DNA from 3 places in the Cyanobacterium stanieri LEGE 03274 genome. Region 2 is predicted to be linked to each of the others. Evidence: predicted binding sites of a transcription regulator. Region 2 holds the regulator's gene; each other region holds the start of a gene.
The links. The regulator NtcA, encoded in region 2, controls nitrogen genes in cyanobacteria. The targets are predictions, from matches to a motif close to TTTGTANCNNNNGNTACAAA.

Region 1 (6,088 bases), on a different contig from region 2:
GTTTTGATATTCTTCGTAGTTATCACGGAAACTTTGGGCCTGTTTGGTACAACCAGGGGTATCATCTTTAGGATAGAAGTACATTACCACGATTTTTCCTGCAAAATCCTTTAGGGAGATGGTGTTTCCTTGATCATCTTTGGTGGTAAAGTCAGGGGCTTTGGTGCCTACACTAAGAGCCATAATTATTATTCCTATCTTTTGATTAATTTGCTACTATTTATTATAACTTTACATTACTTAATAATTCTTTTCGGGTTTACCCCACTAATTCAGGATAACCAGCTTCTATCAAAGCCTTATTTCTGATACGGCAAGAATCGCACACTCCGCAAGGGGTTTCTCCTCCTTGATAACATGACCATGTTTTTTCAATAGGCACGTTAAGGGCGATCGCCTTTTGTACTATTTCTACTTTCGATAAAGTTACAAGGGGAGCTATTAACTGGGGGGATTTTCCTTCGATACCCACCTTAGAGGAAAGATTGGCGAGGTTTTGGAAGGCGGTTAAATATTCGGGGCGACAATCGGGATAACCTGAATAATCCACGGCATTAATGCCCAAATAAATAGCCTCTGCACCCTTGGCTTCGGCGAGGGAAAGGGCAATGGAGATAAAAACCGTATTACGCCCCGGCACATAGGTAGAAGGGATTTCATCAGCTTTTACCCCATCTTCAGGAATATTCATATTAGCATCGGTGAGGGATGAACCACCCCACAAAGAAAGATTCACATCGATAATATAATGTTCTTTGATGCCCAAGGCTTCGGCCACATTGCGGGATGCTTCCAATTCCTTGAGATGTTTTTGTCCATAACGAAATGATAAGGCTATTACATCATAACCTTCCTTAAGGGCGATCGCACCGCTAGTGGCAGAATCTAAACCTCCTGATAATAAAACAATAGCTTTTTTAGTCATAAAAAATGCAACATAAACTTATTAATTAGTTTAACCAAATCACCATAAAAAATTTCCCCCCCCGACAACTCAGAAGAGGAAACAAATTATAAATAGGAGTAAAATACTAGAAAAAAATTAACCCTCAGTGGTAGAAGAAACCTCACCAGTCATAGAACTTGTAAAGCCTCCAGAAAGAATATCAGCCTCCTTCACAAATCCACTGTAAGCCTCCATACCGTGTTCGCTAATATCAAGACCTTTAATTTCATCCTCAGCATGAACCCTAATACCCACAGTCGCTTTTAGGGCATACCAGAAAATGGTACTAGCTACAACCGTAAAACCACCAATAGTAAGAATACCAATGAGTTGAGTTACAATGCTTTCTTCCCCAGTACCAAAAATACCCACAGCCAATGTTCCCCAAATACCACAAGCTAAGTGAACAGAAGTAGCACCCACAGGATCATCAATTTTAAGAACTTGGTCGAAAAATGCCACAGAAAATACCACTAGGATACCTGCGATCGCACCGATGATAACAGCACTGAAATAACCCACCGTAGCACAACCTGCAGTAATACCCACCAAACCAGCGAGAATACCATTAATAATCATCGATAAATCAGGCTTCCCATCCTTAATCCAAGAAGTAGCAGTAGCAGTAACCCCACCAGCCGCCGCTGCCAAATTAGTAGTCAAAGCAATGTAAGGTACATTAGCAGTAGCAGCCAACTCAGAACCAGGGTTAAAACCAAACCAGCCAATCCAAAGGATTAAACAACCCAAAGTAGCAATACTCATATTATGACCGGGAATCGCATTCACACGACCATCAGAAGAATACTTGCCCTGACGAGGCCCAAGAATTGCCGCCCCCATTAATGCAGCCCAACCACCCACAGAGTGAACAATGGTAGAACCAGCAAAATCAGAAAAACCCATTTCCGCTAACCAACCACCATTCCAAGTCCAATGACCAGTGATAGGATAAGAAATACCAACCAACAAAACACTGAAGATTAAAAAAGCATCAAACTTAATTCTTTCAGCTACCGCCCCAGACACAATAGTTGCAGCAGTTGCCGCAAAAGCTACTTGGAACAAAAAGTTAATAGCCGCAGGAACAGCCGCAGGATAATTATCATCTCCATAAGGTGTTCCATCACCATTGAAGAAGAAACCTTGAGTACCAATGAAACCATTACCATCCCCATACATAAAGCCATAACCAATGGCCCAATAAACGATAGTAGCAACCGCAAAAACGATTAAGTTTTTGGCAAGAATGTTCACAGCATTTTTCTGACGACAAAAACCAGTTTCTAACATCCCGAAACCAGCATTCATGAAAATAACCAGAATAGAACAAACCAGCAAGAAAATAGTATCTAAAATTACCTTGACTTCTTCCAAACTTTCAGGGCCGTCTAACCCCTGAGCCTGACTCGCAGTGTTCCATACCACCACAATTAAAGCACTCAAAGGAATACAAGCTAACCAGTAAGAAGGTAACTTGCTACCTAACCATCCCATAAAATTTAGTATAAGACTATCTTGGTCATAAGACCCAGACATTTTCCCTTTCGCTTTTTTTGACATTATCACCATAGTTAATCAGATTCTTATGTGTTTTTTGTCCACCTTAATCAAGAGGACTTAATGATTTAATTCAATGACTAATAGATATTCATATGTTTACCATCATTGTTTCTGTATCAAAAAATACAATATCCTTAATATTTAATGAAAATAGACGAAAAACTATAAAAACTAAGGTTAATCAAGAAATACTTCCATTATCTTCTCTCAGCATATCTATCCACAAAATACGCCAATATTTTTCCAAATATCTCCTAAAAAGACAACTTGTCAAACATCTATCACCTTGAACATAAAATTAATAACTTTAATATTTATTCCTAAAATCACTTTTGTAAGTGACAAAATATATTAATAGTCACAAAGATAGTACGTAAAGGTAAATTGATATTATGTTATAAAAATAAAGCCTATTTTTACCATTAAAAAAAACTATATAGACCTACTCTTATTTATGCAATAAACTTATTATTAGAATGGATAATTTTTACATAAACTATATAAAGTAAAGGTAATGTAGCCTCTGTGTCCGTAAAAATACTTACTTAAAATAACATAAATTAATAGAGATATTTAGTTAAATTAATAAATGTAAAAAAATAAATATATTCATAGCTTTTACTCAATAAAAATGTTATAAAAGTAGTAATTAATACAGATAAAGACTATTATTTCTAAGATTATTATAAAATAATACAAGTATATAGCAACGGGAAAATTTCCTCAAACTAGGAGTCAATATATATGGTGACAACCACAGTGAATGCAGATATACAAGCCAAATATAATTGGGGAGAAAGAGACTTCCCCAAACTACAATTAAGAAGAATTGACCTAAGAAATGCCAATTTAAAAGGAGCAAATTTTAGAGGTTCGGATTTAAGTTATGCCGACTTAAGAGGAGCGGATTTAAGCAAAGCAGACTTACGAGATTGTTACTTTAACGAAGCAAACCTGACGGGTACAAATTTAAAAGGAGCAAATTTACAAGGAGCATACTTTATTAAAGCCTATTTAATTAAAGCAGACCTAGGTAAAGCCAACATCAAAGAAGCATACCTAACAGGTAGTTTTGTCACCAAAGCAAACTTTTTCAAAGCCGATTTATGCGGAACTTTTCTCAACGGTACTCACATTGGTGGAGCAGACTTTCGGGGGGCAGTGTATGATAACTCTACCCGATTTGATAAAGGATTTGACCCTGCGAGTTTAAAAATGGTTGTAGTATCCTCCTTTGAAGGGGCAGTCGCCCACAAAATTACCATCGCTGATGTTGTCACCAATTTTGAAGAAATCGCCAAAATCACCAGCCGTTATTTAGGGGGAATGATTACTGCTAAAAACTTTGAACAATCCCGCCCCGACGCTGAATGGTTAGAACAATTTTCCATGGATAAAAATTGTAAAATAACCTTTACAGGCTCTCTCAACCATCAAGCCACCACCATACAACTGAAATGGTTAGAAAAATGGAGTAACTCATTTGTGTCTAAATGTTCCCTAATCGTTCAAGATTTACCTAACATAATTGAAGAAAAAAGTTTAACCATTCAATCCTTACTAAAAAAATAAACTTTTTGGGTAAAACTTTATCTTTCTTCAAGAAAAGACTCCAAAAACCTAATTATTGTATAGAAATGTTTAAGAAACTCCTAACCATAGGTAAACATAGTTAAACTGTATTTAGGTTGGTTTTGAAATAGTTTTAAATTAAACAAAACAAATATTTAAGGACAAAAAATCTATGACTTTTACACCTACAAAACCTAATCGTATCGTCGAAAAAATATCTAAAAATCTTTGGAAAAATCAATACCCCAAAAAGCATGATCACTACACCATAGAAGACTTTTTCCACTTCGATACTATTAATGGAGACATTACCGACTGGAACGAATCCCGCAACGTTTTAGTTACCGAAGATTTCATTGTCGGTTTAATTGAAGGTTTAGAAGAAGAAGTAGGCCCGGCGTCTAGCGTTGTGATGTATAACATCGGTAAGGCTTGGGGAGTTCGTGATGCTGATTTCTTCTGCAATTGGTTTCAAAAAGAATATGAATATCCCAAAGATGTTCACGAAATGAATTTACTCTATGTTTTAGAAGCCTGGTGGTGGCCTTTTACTACCCAAGGTTGGGGTAACTGGGATGTGGATTTGAGTGAGCAAAAAAATGGCTTTATGTTCGTCAATATCTTCGATTCTGCTGTGGCTCGTACCCTTGGGGATGTTGGTAAACCAGTATGTCATATTTACGCTGGATTATTAGCTGGATTTTTTAGCCGTTTTATCAATAAACAACTAAACTGTATAGAGATTCAGTGCTATTCCATGGGTGAAACCTATTGTAAGTTTTTGTTAGGAAAACAAGATCGCATTGATGCGGCTACTTTCTGGCACAACGAAGGGGCAGGGGCAAAGGATATTCAAAAAAGATTAGTCAATGGTGAATATCTTAAATAATTTATTTACCCACCCATACTACACAAATTGAACTAAGAAAATAATATGAGCTTAACACCAACATTTTCAAACATCAGTGTTGAGCAATTCTTCTCCAACGCCAACTGGCGGGGTATTAAGAGAAATCAACCTTCATCTGTTGCTACCAGTCAAGAATTAATTAATGCAGATGATTTTATCCCTAACCTTAATTTAAAAGTAGAAGAATTTTTCACTCACCATAACTGGAAGGGCATCAAAAAAATGGTTGCCTATACTTCCCACCTCAACACTAATAATGATTCATCGATCGCCCTTAACCTTTCTTTACAAATGAAAGTAGGAGATTTTTTTCAAAGATTCCCTTGGAGTGGGGCGCAAACCATTCAAGAAACAAAGCCAACCATAGCCCAAGAACCAATCATCGAGAAAAAGCCCAACAATTCGCCCTCTCCCTTCTCCGAATTAAAAATGAATGACTTATCTGATTTATTTTAGTAAAGGATAAAATTATGTACCCAGAATTACAACTACTCATCCACGAAGCAGAATTTAACTATCTACAAAGTAACGACTTAGAAACCTTCTCTAAGTGCATCAACAGTCTGCAGGGAAAAATGGACATTTATCGTCTTCTGCGAGATAGGGAAATTGAAATCTTTCAAATCGTGGCAGATAAATTGGTAGCCAAATTTTCCGATAGCCAAGAAAAAGCCCTCGAAATCTCCTTACAACATTGGCTATTAATTACCAGATATAGCGCCATGGCAATGCTACTCAATAACCCCGAATTTTTAGAACGTCGCCTCTTAGAATGGCTAACGGACGTTGTAGAAGCTAGGGAATCTCAATCCATTGACTCGGCGGTTCATTCCCTGTTAATCACGGAACTTAAACAAGCCTTAAACCCTTCCCAGATAGCAGATTTAGAGCCATTCTTAAATCAAGCCAAGGAATATTTAGTTAAAGATACCGTCAGGGCTTAAAAAAAATACTTTTTTAGATATGGGAGACAAATTAATGATTTCTATTGCAGATTTAGTTGAAAAAAAACCCCTCAAGGGTAATTACTTTTCCCCCGATGCTTATGTGCAGGGAGACTTTGAATTAGGACTATTAGAAACCCGCCAAGGCTCTCG
Region 2 (6,088 bases):
CACTAAAGCCACCACTTGTTTACCATTTTCCGCCGCTTCAATGAGAGCCTTAATAATAGGAGAATCACCAGAGGTGCGATACAATGTCATTTTAATGGCCATTACATCGGGATCTTGAGCCGATTGGGTAATAAATTCTTGTACCGTTGCTGAAAAAGAATGATAGGGGTGATGTACCATCAAGTCAGACTTGCGAATCATGGCAAAAAATTCGGGGCTAATATGCTCATCTCTATCGTCGTCTTGTTCTAAAAGTAACTCTTGGAAATGATCAAAAGGAGGAGGCACAACGGCACTCCAAGGATTATCTTTTAATTCGGGTAAAGGAAAACCCGTAAGGGCAAATAAATCGTTTAAACCCAATAATCCTTCTATTTCGTAAACATCCATGGGTTGTAAGTTTAGTCCTTGCATAAGCATTTTTTTGATGTTGCTAGGCATAGAGGCATGGACTTCTAATCTGACGGGTGAACCAGCAAAACGTCTTTTTCTTAATTCTTGTTGAATGGCCAATAGTAAATCGTCCGCCTCGTCTTCTTGCACTCCTAAATCAGCATCACGGGTAAGACGAAAATTATGACATTCTTGCACATCCATCCCCGGAAAAAGGGATTCTAGGTTATGGGCGATTACTTGTTCTAAGGGAACTCCTACCCAGAGGAGATGATCTTGATTATCTCCCCCTACTTGCCTGAGATTTTCGGGAAAAGCCACAAAACGAGGGAGAGATTTAGGAACTTTTACCCTAGCGAATAATTCTGCTCCTGTGTCGGGATTTTTGACTAATACGGCTAAATTTAAGCTCAGGTTGGAAATGTGGGGAAAAGGGTGACTTGGATCAACGGCTAAGGGGGTTAGGACGGGGAATATATCACTTTCATAGTAGTCATGTAGATATTGCCTTTGTTCTTGGTTAAGATCTACAAAATTGATTAGGTGAATGCCATGGTGAACTAATTCTTTTTTTAAGTTATATTCAAAGTTGGCAACTTGTTTTTGTACGATGGGCCGCAGATATTTTTGGATATTCTCCATTTGTTCTATGGGGGTTGAACCGTCAAAGGTTTTTTTGGTTACTTCTGCTTCTATTTGTCTTTTGATGGCGGCTACCCTAACCATGAAAAATTCATCTAAGTTGGAGCTAAAGATGGCGGTAAATTTTAATCTTTCTAAAAGTAGGGTTCTTTCGTCTAGGGCTTCTTGTAATACTCGGCGGTTAAATTCTAGCCAACTTAGTTCTCGATTAAAATAATATTTACTATCTTTTAGATCGATTTTTGTCTCTCTCATGGTTTCTGTTTCTGTCATAGTAGTTTCTATATATTTTTATAGATTACGAGGATGGTAATTTTTATCTATACCTGAGTTTGATAGAAAAATCTTTCCTATGGATAGGTTTTGGGCTTAATGAATGGCACGGCTACTAGATAAGTTTTAATTAATGAAATTAAGATTATTTGTAATTTATTAGTCAGTAATTGACTAAATTTGGGGGAACAAATATCTTATTCTAAATAACGAATTCCTTGCTCTCACTAATTTATTCCATACCAAACTGAGGTTATCTATAGATTTTTATAGTATCTACTCATCATATCTTGATCAATTATTCTTCAGGTTATGGACAGATTAAGAGGGAAAATATTTTTTTGTCTTCCTTGTGTTGCTCTTTTGCTGTTCATGAGAAAAGCCCCCGGGCGTCTTTCCATGTTTCGACTCCGAAGGCTTTTTATATTTAACTCCTCACCTGATAACAATTAAAGTATATTTTGGGACTATGGAAATTGATCTTGTGACACTTTCTCAACTGTCACATTGTCTATTCTGTAAATCCTTGAAATTTGGCGAGGGCTTCAATGGTGCTGGTGCGATCGCGCTTTAGGGGTTCTTGGGTGGCGGCCACGGGCATTTGATCTAGTTTGGCGATGGCGATGTCAAAACTTTTAAGGGCTTCTTGGAGGGCTTCGACGTTGTTATCTCGCATTCCTTTTTCCCGTAAAATTTGACCACGGAGGTAGTGGATTTCGGGATTGTTGGGGGTACTTTCTACGGCTTTGTCGGCAAAAATAAGGGCTTGATCAAAATCCTCTAAATCCCGATAGGCGATCGCAATGCCCCGATGTACTAAATATTGAGGACTAGCAAATTCTTGTAATTGGCTAATGGCTTGGGTGGGGCTAGAAAAGGGAAGGTTGACGGCTAAGATTAGGTTAAAATAACCTTTAATTAAGTTTAATTCAGGATCATCATTATCAATTCTTTGGGCTTGTTCAAAGTAGCGAAAAACCGATTGTAATTGACCAATGGCGGCCATGGGGCCACTAACTTGGAACTTATGCGCCCCTTGTAAAAAATTACCCACCGCTAGATAAAGATTACTTCTGAGGGGATCTTTAATGGCGATCGCCCTTGCCACGGTTACGGTTTCATCGGCATAGGATTTCATGGTAGTCCAATCCTCCTCGGTATATGCTAAAGAAGCCCGTAGGGCAGGAACAAGGGGATCATTACCTTCTGAATCCTTCGCCTCATCCAATAGTCTTTTGGCACGGGGATAATTTCCCTCCTCAAAAAGAGTCTTAAAAGCCTGTTCTGTTTTATCCCCAATCTCTCGAGGATTATTAGTTCTAAAGGGATCAGCCCCAAAACTAGCTCCCATGGAAAAACCCCAAGATAACATCGTAAGGGCGATCGTAGAGAAAGTAAACGCCCCTTGACGACGAATCCGAAAAGTAGAAGAAAAAAACCTGTTTTTATCTTGCATGATAAACCTATTGCCTCTTGAAGGAAAAATGTTAATAATACCTTTAGCAACTATCATTAAAGGTAAATATTCCTTACGATTTTAGCCCAAACTATGCTTTCCTTAAAGAATGTTGGTTATCACCCTGCCGCTACGCCCACCCCCATCATCACAAACATAAACCTAAACCTAGAACCTCAAAAACTAGGGCTAATAGTCGGTAAAAGTGGTTCAGGAAAAACTACCCTCCTCGAAATCTTAGCCGGATTAGCCGAAAACACCAGCGGTAAAATTATTTGGCAAGGGGAAGAAATAACCTCCATAGAATTACAGCAACTTAGCGGATTAGTCTTTCAATTTCCCGAAAGGCATTTTTGTGGCTCAAATATCTTAGAAGAATTACGCCTCGGACATCCCGAATTAAGCGCCATCAAAGTAAAAGAAGCCCTCACCGAAGTAGGTTTAGAAAATATTAGTTATGAAACTCCTCCCCATGCCCTTAGTGGTGGACAACAAAGACGTTTATCCCTTGCGGTGCAACTCATACGACAACCCAATATTTTACTTCTTGATGAACCTACAGCGGGATTGGATTGGTTAATGCGCGATCAATTAGTTAATCTTTTGGCAAAATTAAAACAACATTGGACATTATTAATTGTTACCCATGATGCTAGTGATTTAATTTCCATTGCCGATTATTGTTGGCGCATTGAGGCAGGAAAAATAGAGTCCGTTGCCCCCTCCGATTTTACTGTTAAACCACCACTAGAAATAAACTGGCACCAGTAATCAAATGAATAATTAAACTATTATTTCCCCCATCTCCCCTACCCCCCATCTCTCATACCGAGAACTACTTGCTATCCCCAATCGAGGGTGATTTTACTATTTTTAATAACAAATATCAAATCTGTCATTTATTATGGGGTTTTAAACCTAATTTTTTGATAAAATAGTTATCTAGTTTACACTTAAATTTTCTCGAAAAAAAGCGTCATCTGCACGATCAATTATTAAATATTAACTACTGTCTATGCAACCAATTCCTACTCAAGAACAGCCCCTAGCTTCAGTATTTCGTCAGATAGGGGGGGGAATGTATAACCCCGTTATGGAGAAGTTTGAACGGGGAAAGACAATTTTTTTTCCTGGAGATCCTGCGGAAAGGGTATATTTTTTAGTTAAAGGAGCGGTTAAGTTATCTCGTCTTTACGAGGCAGGGGAAGAAATTACGGTGGCTCTTTTGAGGGAAAATAGTGTTTTTGGGGTTTTATCTTTGATTACTGGGCAAAAGAGCGATCGCTTTTACCACGCTGTAGCATTTACCCCTGTGGAATTATTATCCGCTCCCATTGAACATTTTCAACGCTCTTTACAGGATAATCCTGAGTTATCTCGTCTTATGTTACAGGGGTTATCTTCTCGTATTTTACAAACGGAAATGATGATCGAAACCCTTGCCCACCGTGATATGGCTTCTCGTTTGGTGAGTTTTTTGTTAATTCTTTGTCGTGATTTTGGTATTCCTAGTCTTAATGGTATTACCATTGACCTTAAATTGTCCCATCAGGCGATCGCCGAGGCCATCGGTTCTACCCGTGTAACGGTTACCCGACTTTTAGGGGAACTCCGCCAAGATGGTATGATTTCCATTACCAAGAAAAAAATTACCGTCCATAACCCCGTTGCCCTCAGTCAACAATTTGCCTAGAGAAATCTTACAAAAAACGACTTAAATCAAATTCCTGACTAACCTTAGGAGTATGTCTTTCCTTATCTAACAGTAACAAAAGTCTTTCCTGATAATCGATCGCCCCGGTTAACTGCTCTTGTAAATAAGACAAACCACCATTGGCGTATTGTTCAAAAAGAGTGATTCTACGCTCTTGGGAACTATTCTCATCGGATAAAAAATCCAAATTACCCATGGTCATAATAGTCAAAACATCAACCAATAAATCGTAACCACGGGATATAAAAATATCATAACTAATCGGATTAGGTTCTTGGGCAATGGTTTCTAAAGGTAAACGATAATCATATTTTTTACCCACGGCCGCCGCAAAAGCCATAACATCAGCATAGGTGTCAAACACCCCCTCTGGGTTATCATGACTAAAAATTAAACTTTGAACTAAAGATGCCTTATTTTGGTCAATTCTAACTCTACTAACCATATTCTTGTGAATTAATGATTTCCGTATTGATTTTAGCTGGGGGAAAAAGCTCCCGTATGGGCTTCGATAAGGCTTTGATAGAAATTGAAGGAGAATACTTATTAAGCAAAACCTACCATATAGCCAGAGAATTAAGCAATGAAGTATTTATCCTCACCTCCCCCGAACATCAATATCAATCTTTTCTGCCTAATGATACTCAATTTATCATTGAACCTCACCCCTACCAAGGCCCTTTAGTTGCCTTCGCCCATGGTTTATCCTTCATCCATAGCCCATGGGTTTTATTATTACCTTGCGATTTAATTTATCTTCAGACTCAAGAGATTAAATCATGGTTGAAACTATTACCCTCCGTATCAGAAGAAACTATTGCCCTTTTACCAACCCACAAAAAAGGATGGGAGTGTTTATCGGGCTTTTATCGCCGTGATTGTTTATCATCTTTACAAAAATCCCTGAATGGGGGTAATAAATCTTTTCAAAGATGGTTAAAAGGAGAAAAAGTAACCCCCCTGATGGTTCAAGATAGGAGGGTTTTATATAATTGTAATACCCCTGAAGATTTAGCGAAATGGACCGAGTATTCTTCTTTCGGAGATAATTTGAGTTGATTGATTATCGTTGAGAGTACGGGTAATTTCTAATTGAATATCGATGGAAGTATCGGCTTCTAGGTGACGAGGATCAATATTTAATTCTCCAATATTAATTATAAAACGATTATTTTGATAGTTAATAAATTGGGGTGAAATTTCCCCTTCATAACGGAGGGTATAATCATTTCTTTGGCGCAAACTCAGGTTACGGGATGGGGAGGTACTATATTTGATTTTAAAATTGGTATTGACTATGTCCGATAAATTTGCCTCGTCCACTATTTCCATCTGCACTCCTAACCCTAACCCTGATACTCCTTTACTGACTAATTTGGTGGTATCACTAGCCCTAATGGCGTTGAAAACAAATATTTCGGTGACTTGATTTCGAGGGATGATATTCGTTTGTAACCAGATGTCATCGGGAAATTTTATATCTACGGTGCGATCGTCTTGTAGATTTAGGGTAACGGTGCGATCGCCCATAGTCTCAAAAGGTTGGGGGGCATTCCAAATCATGACCACAGAATTTTCTACCCTTTCCACCAATTCTAAATACTGATCGG
Region 3 (6,088 bases), on a different contig from region 2:
CTGAGGGAGATTTCACCGTTTTCGAGCTTGATTTCAGCTACTTTTAATCTTTGTCCTTCATAGACATCACGACCAAATACTTGGCGATAGGTGGCGTTGATTACCGCTTGGGTAGAACTTTCACCAAATTTAACTCCTAAACCGTTACTAGCTCCGGGTAATTCGTTGTTGAGACGAACTACTTTAGGCCCTAGGGTGCCGGGGAATTCTCCACGGGCGCGGGGGTTGCTGTTTTGGTTGTTGATACCCGGGCCACGGTGGATTAAGATACGTTTGGTATCTTTGCTAAATGGTGCAGGGGCGCTGCTAGGATTACGGGTTTCTTTGGGGAAAATCGCTCCGAATTGGATTTCAAGGGGATCGTTGCCAGAACCGTAAACATGTTGATCGGGTAAGGGGCGATCGTATTTTGCAAAGGTAGTCACAAATTGAGGTACTTTGCGGAAAGGTGCGCTGTAGTTGAATAGATCCTGTTGCATACCCCAGTTACGACATTCTTGGGCTTCTACCCCTAAACCTCTGAGGTAAGGTACGGTTTCTTCTCCGAAGTAGTCGGCATATTCTTGGGAATCTACTAAGGCATCAACCAGCGCCCCTAAACCACCACTAGAAACAATGGAGAAGTATTGTTGAACTTCTTCACGGGAAGAAGGGCCACGTCCTAAGATATGACGGAAAGCAAGTTCTAAGGCCCGGGAGTTGATAAAAGGCTCAAAGAATTGCTTACGATATAAAGGAGATTTGGCAAGGCGACGGACAAATTCTTTCATGGAAATGTCGCCGTTTTTAACCTGAGACTCAAGGTAAGAAATGGATTGAGAATAGGCTTTGGTGATGTCACGCTCGAATACTTGACGATAAGCGGCTTTAACTACGTTGTTTTTCTCGGTGGTAGATAAACCTGGCTTCATCACAAATTTAGGACGACGCTCAGAAGCATTGAAGTAGCTTTGAGGTAGTTCTAAACCTTGTAAGTCCTTAGAAGGTCTTTGACGTAGTTTATTGGCAGGGGTGGGGGCTTGTAGCTCGGCTAGTAAAATGTCAAAGTATTGAGCAATAATTTCTTTGGCTTCTACGTCGTTTTGGAAGTAGCCTAGACAAGAGGCTTTCATATCCAATAATGCTACTACGGTGGCATCGATGGAACAGGCTCTTTCTAAAACTTCCCTTAATCCTCTGGTGTTGACTACCAGAATGTTAGGATCTCCTGATACGATCGCATAGCTGACATAGCGCAAGAACCAAGACATATCCCTTAAGGATTTGGTCATGTTGCTAGGACCATAACGGGATACGTTAATGGGTCTAAAACCTACGGGAATTGCTCCAATGCTAGGTCCTGCACTAAAGGAGGAGAATAAACCGCTGAAAAAATTACCTTTTTTGGTTTTCGATTTTTCTTCGGTAAAGGTTGCGGTGGCATTTTGTTCCGCTTTAATGTCACTAGGTACACTTGTACCACCACCTACCCCAGCCAAAACCATTGAGGGTGCTTCTACAGGGGGCTTTTCAAAGAAAGCCATGGGAGAACCACCGGTAAAGATACGGTTGGCAGCACGGGAGACGATTATGTCTGAATTATTGGTGATGGTTTCGGCGATCGCCAATCTTCTTAAACCAGAATCAAAGTATGTTTTTAATTCACCTAACTCTCTTTGATCGGGGAAGCGATCTTGCTGTTCTGCTTGAATAATAGTTGATACAGCTACAGTTTGGTATAATTGCGGTTTCGCTAAGGAACTACCGCCACTTGCTTTTATAGTCATTGATTCTTTTTATTTTAAAACTTTGTTTTTTAATCAATTCATTCCATATAGATTAAATCTTTTTGGGCTTTCTTAGGAGTTTTATTAAGTTTTGTTTCATTTTTTACCGACTCTAAGCAATACTAGATAAGGGAATGGGCAATTAGGTGTCAGGTTTCAGGTAGCGGGTGGCAGGATGATGTCAGGGGGGTGATTATGTTAGTTTTCCATTATTTCACACCATGTTGAGAACGGTAGGTTTCTAGTCTTTTACCGAATAGCTGATAACGGTTATCTCTAATCATGGCATAAAGGCGATCGCCCATACCCTTAGCCAAAGGCAATCCTTGATAGATATTAACAAACCAAGCACCATAGGGCAAAATTTGGGCAATTTCTTCGGCCGCATCACTTCCTTGCCACCGTTGATTGTTTTGTGTGTCAATCAAAATCATTCCTTTCTCACAATCACAAGAATTCACCTGTACCGATTGCAAAACCTGCTCATCTTGCATGGGAGTATATACAAAATTCCGACCTTGATCAAAACTTTCTAATAATTGCACCAAATTAGTACATAGATTGCAATTACCGTCATAGATTACATGGTATCTCATGGGCTTTTGTTATAATTTTTGATATATCGCAATAATTCTTAATATTACCAATTATCCATGACTACCGATAACATTACATTAACCAAAAAGCTAGGAAATACAGATATAGAAGTATCAGCCCTCGGTATAGGCACATGGGCTTGGGGAGATTCTTTTTTCTGGGATTATGGCAAAACCTATGGCAAAGATGACATTGAGGAAGCCTTTAAAGCAACGGTGGCAGGGGGTGTAACTTTTTTTGATACGGCTGAAGTGTATGGTAATGGTAAATCAGAGCAACTTTTAGGGGAATTTTGTCAGGCAACCGATCAAAAAATTGACATTGCCACTAAATACGCTCCCTTTCCTTGGCGCTTATTTGGCGGTTGTGTAGCCGATGCCCTCACTCAAAGTTTAAAAAACCTTCAGATGGACTATATTCCTCTTTATCAGGTACATTGGCCTTTTATGCTCATGGGTCAGGAAACCTTGATGAATGCCTTGGCAGATGAGGTAGAAAAAGGTAGGATAGGGGCGATCGGGGTTAGTAACTATTCCGCCGAAGAAATGAAAAAAGCTAGTGAAATTTTAGGCAAAAGAAACATCCCCCTAGCAGTAAATCAAGTCAAATATTCTTTACTTACCCGCAAAATCGAATCAAAAGGTATTCTTAAAACTGCCCAAGAATTAGGGATAACCCTTCTTGCCTATAGCCCCCTAGCCCAAGGGTTACTCACGGGAAAATATAACCTTGATAACGCGCCCAATCCAGAAGGGGCAAGAAAACTAGATTCCCGTTTTAGTGCAAGTGGTTTAAGCAAAATTACCCCCGTACTCGAACTTTTAAAACAACTCGGGGAAAAATATCAGAAAACCCCTGCTCAAGTATCTTTAAACTGGTTAATGGGGCAAGAAAATGTAATACCTATCCCCGGGGCGAAAAACGCTAAACAAGCCAAGGATAACACCGGGGCTTTGGGGTGGAGTTTAACCACCGATGAGATAGCACAATTGGCAGAAATTACCCAACCTTGGCTCAAATCCTAGAGGTGTGAAGGGCTTACCAGCTTTTGGTTAATGGGAAAATGATTATAAAAGGTTAATTATTTATTCTCAATTAACCTTACATTTTTTCTATTCTGTATCCTTGTTTGGACACATTTTATTAACACTTAATACCTTTTTTTTCATCAAGGGCATCGGCTTCTTTTTTCAACATTGCCAATAAACGATAGTTTTCATTAGTTTGGGCAACTTCCATACGACGCTCTAAATTACGACGTAAATTGGCTTGATGGATGATGGCTAAGTTAGACTTTGTTTCCTCGCTAACAATGGTTTGGGTAGATAAATTTTCTTCTGGTTGGGCTTTTGCGTCATGGGGAATGAAGTAGGGTTGAGCGTTAGGGTTACTACTGTAGGCGATGCCACGATATTTTAAATAAATTTTAGGTTGTAGTTGGGGAATATGTCTAGGTAATTTTCGATGACATTCTACCCCTCTATATTTTCCTAATACATCTCCTTCTTTTACTTCTAATAAGGCTGTTTCGCTAGGTTGATGTTTATTTCCTCTATAGGACATTTTCATTTATTGATACCTCTTACAATCTATCTAAAAATTTATTTATTAATCATTCACTGTGGCTCTTGGGGTTGTTTTATCTGCACATTTTCAAGAGTTTTTGACACCACTGATCATATAGTTCCTTTACGGAGAAACTATTTTTTTCCTTATATTCAATTTAGCATCTTTTAAATAAGTTGCATTTTTTCTGTATCAATCGTTACAATAAATGCTATTTTTTGTTTTATTTTGTAATAAGATGAGGATTTGTTGACATGGGGCCTGTGGTTCATTGTTGGTGGTGGTGAGATATACTGGTACTACTATTTTTTGTAAGTCGTGGGTGTATGTTTCATCATCTAATTCCTATTTATGATAATGAGGTTGAAAATTGGTGTTTTGAGGCAAGGCTAGTGAGGTGGTTAACCTTTATTTGGTTATCTCTGGGCCTGGTTATTCTATTTTCGGCATCTTATCCTGATTCTCTGACGGAGAATGGCAATGGGTGGTATATTTTCTTGCGACAGGTGGTGTGGATTTATATTGGCTTGATGGCGAGTAAGGTAGTGTATCGGATACCCCTCAAACAGATTTTAAAATATTCCCCTTATATTTATGGATGTGTTTTAGTTTTAGTTTTAGCTACTATTTTAGGTTTTGGGCAAGAGGTTAATGGCGCTGAAAGATGGTTAAATTTGGGGATTGTACAGATTCAACCTTCTGAACTTTTAAAGCCTTTGATAGTGTTACAGGGGGCTTATGTTTTTGCAACGTGGAATCATAAAACATGGACTTTTAAGGGTGTTTGGTTGGTTGTTTTTGCCATGAGTTTGGTGGCTATTTTGATTCAACCAAATTTAAGTACAACGGCTTTATGTGGTATGACTTTTTGGTTAATAGCGGTGGGAAGTGGTGTGCCTGTCATCCAACTTTTTGGGGTAGCTGTATCAGGATTAGTAATGGCTTTGATTAGTATTGCTCTTAATCCTTATCAAATGCTCAGGATAGCATCTTTTCGAGATCCTTGGTCAAACCTTGAAGGAAGTGGTTATCAATTGGCTCAAAGTCTTATTGCGATTGGTTCTGGGCGATTGTCGGGAGTTGGTTTTGGCATGTCTCAACAAAAATTGTTTTATCTTCCTTTCCAAGATACTGATTTTATTTTTGCTGTTTTTGGGGAAGAGTTTGGGTTCATAGGGGCGATCGCCCTTATGCTTTTTTTAGCCACCTATGCTACCATGGGCTTGATTGTAGTCTTAAAATCTAGTCACCCCATCAATAAATTAGTAGGCTTGGGTGTTATCGTAATGTTAATCGGACAATCTCTCATTAACATCGGAGTAGCGGTGGGAGGCTTACCCACCACGGGTGTACCGTTTCCTATGTTGAGTTATGGCGGAAGCTCAGTGTTAAGTAGTATTTTATTAGCATCCCTTCTCATGAGGGTAGCCATAGAGGTTGAACCACAGGAAAAGATAATTTCTGACTATAATCAACAATTAAGCCCAAAAAAATAGCTTAATCAGCACCATGGAAGATATAAAAATCGCCTCGGATAATACCATCGAAAACTATATCCAACGAGTCACGGAATTATGTCAGTCGGGGCGCAAAACCCCTTCCCCCCAAGAATTAGAAAAAATAGTCTCAGAAGTTGGTATAACCGCCGAAGAAATCTCCCTTGCCCAAACCCAATCCCAAGCAAATTTCGCTAGGGCAAAGGGTTACATTAGTTTACGCCATTGGGATGATGCCATCGGGGAATTAGAAGAAGGACTGGCTTTCGACCCATATAATATAAGTATGATTCATTGTTTAATTTCGTCATATTTTGGACGTTGGCGAGAAAATCATCATCCAGAAGATGAGCAACGAATTAGGAAAAGAATCAAGCAATGTTTAGAAATAAAACCCGATGATGAGGAAAGTTTACAACTTTTAGGTAAATTAACTCAATCTATCAAAAATAGACAATTAATTAATTTAAGTCTGGGGTTATTGGGTATTTTATCTATCGGCACAATGATTGGATTATTTACCCTGAATAGGATTTCCCTTGATTTTTTGAATAACAACACCGATGAAAAAATCGAAAATATGGAAAGTAATTTACGTAGTCAAATGAGAAGATTAGATAACGAGAGTATTCGGCGTAGCCAAGATTTATCTCAAAAAATTAT

Region 1: the regulator NtcA is predicted to act here: its motif matches at 2,620-2,639, upstream of IQ215_RS05915 (ammonium transporter).
Region 3: the regulator NtcA is predicted to act here: its motif matches at 4,116-4,135, upstream of IQ215_RS05725 (DUF4278 domain-containing protein).

Annotation. Positions count from the first base shown of each region.
Region 1 is NZ_JADEWC010000009.1:81,752-87,839, forward strand. Features, by position in the region: gene IQ215_RS05905 (peroxiredoxin) at 1-183, opposite strand, end outside; gene queC (7-cyano-7-deazaguanine synthase QueC) at 260-925, opposite strand; gene IQ215_RS05915 (ammonium transporter) at 1,043-2,485, opposite strand; gene IQ215_RS05920 (pentapeptide repeat-containing protein) at 3,254-4,081, shown strand; gene IQ215_RS05925 (V4R domain-containing protein) at 4,254-4,970, shown strand; gene IQ215_RS05930 (hypothetical protein) at 5,016-5,447, shown strand; gene IQ215_RS05935 (phycobilisome protein) at 5,462-5,935, shown strand; gene IQ215_RS05940 (V4R domain-containing protein) at 5,970-6,088, shown strand, end outside.
Region 2 is NZ_JADEWC010000041.1:9,766-15,853, forward strand. Features, by position in the region: gene ppk1 (polyphosphate kinase 1) at 1-1,308, opposite strand, end outside; gene IQ215_RS13405 (Sll0314/Alr1548 family TPR repeat-containing protein) at 1,820-2,764, opposite strand; gene IQ215_RS13410 (ABC transporter ATP-binding protein) at 2,858-3,535, shown strand; gene ntcA (global nitrogen regulator NtcA) at 3,780-4,457, shown strand; gene IQ215_RS13420 (DNA phosphorothioation-associated protein 4) at 4,465-4,923, opposite strand; gene IQ215_RS13425 (molybdenum cofactor guanylyltransferase) at 4,938-5,537, shown strand; partial or broken gene IQ215_RS13430 (collagen-like protein) at 5,490-6,088, opposite strand, start outside.
Region 3 is NZ_JADEWC010000009.1:37,450-43,537, forward strand. Features, by position in the region: gene IQ215_RS05710 (phycobilisome rod-core linker polypeptide) at 1-1,766, opposite strand, end outside; gene IQ215_RS05715 (thiol-disulfide oxidoreductase DCC family protein) at 1,976-2,362, opposite strand; gene IQ215_RS05720 (aldo/keto reductase) at 2,420-3,388, shown strand; gene IQ215_RS05725 (DUF4278 domain-containing protein) at 3,507-3,932, opposite strand; gene IQ215_RS05730 (FtsW/RodA/SpoVE family cell cycle protein) at 4,256-5,425, shown strand; gene IQ215_RS05735 (hypothetical protein) at 5,439-6,088, shown strand, end outside.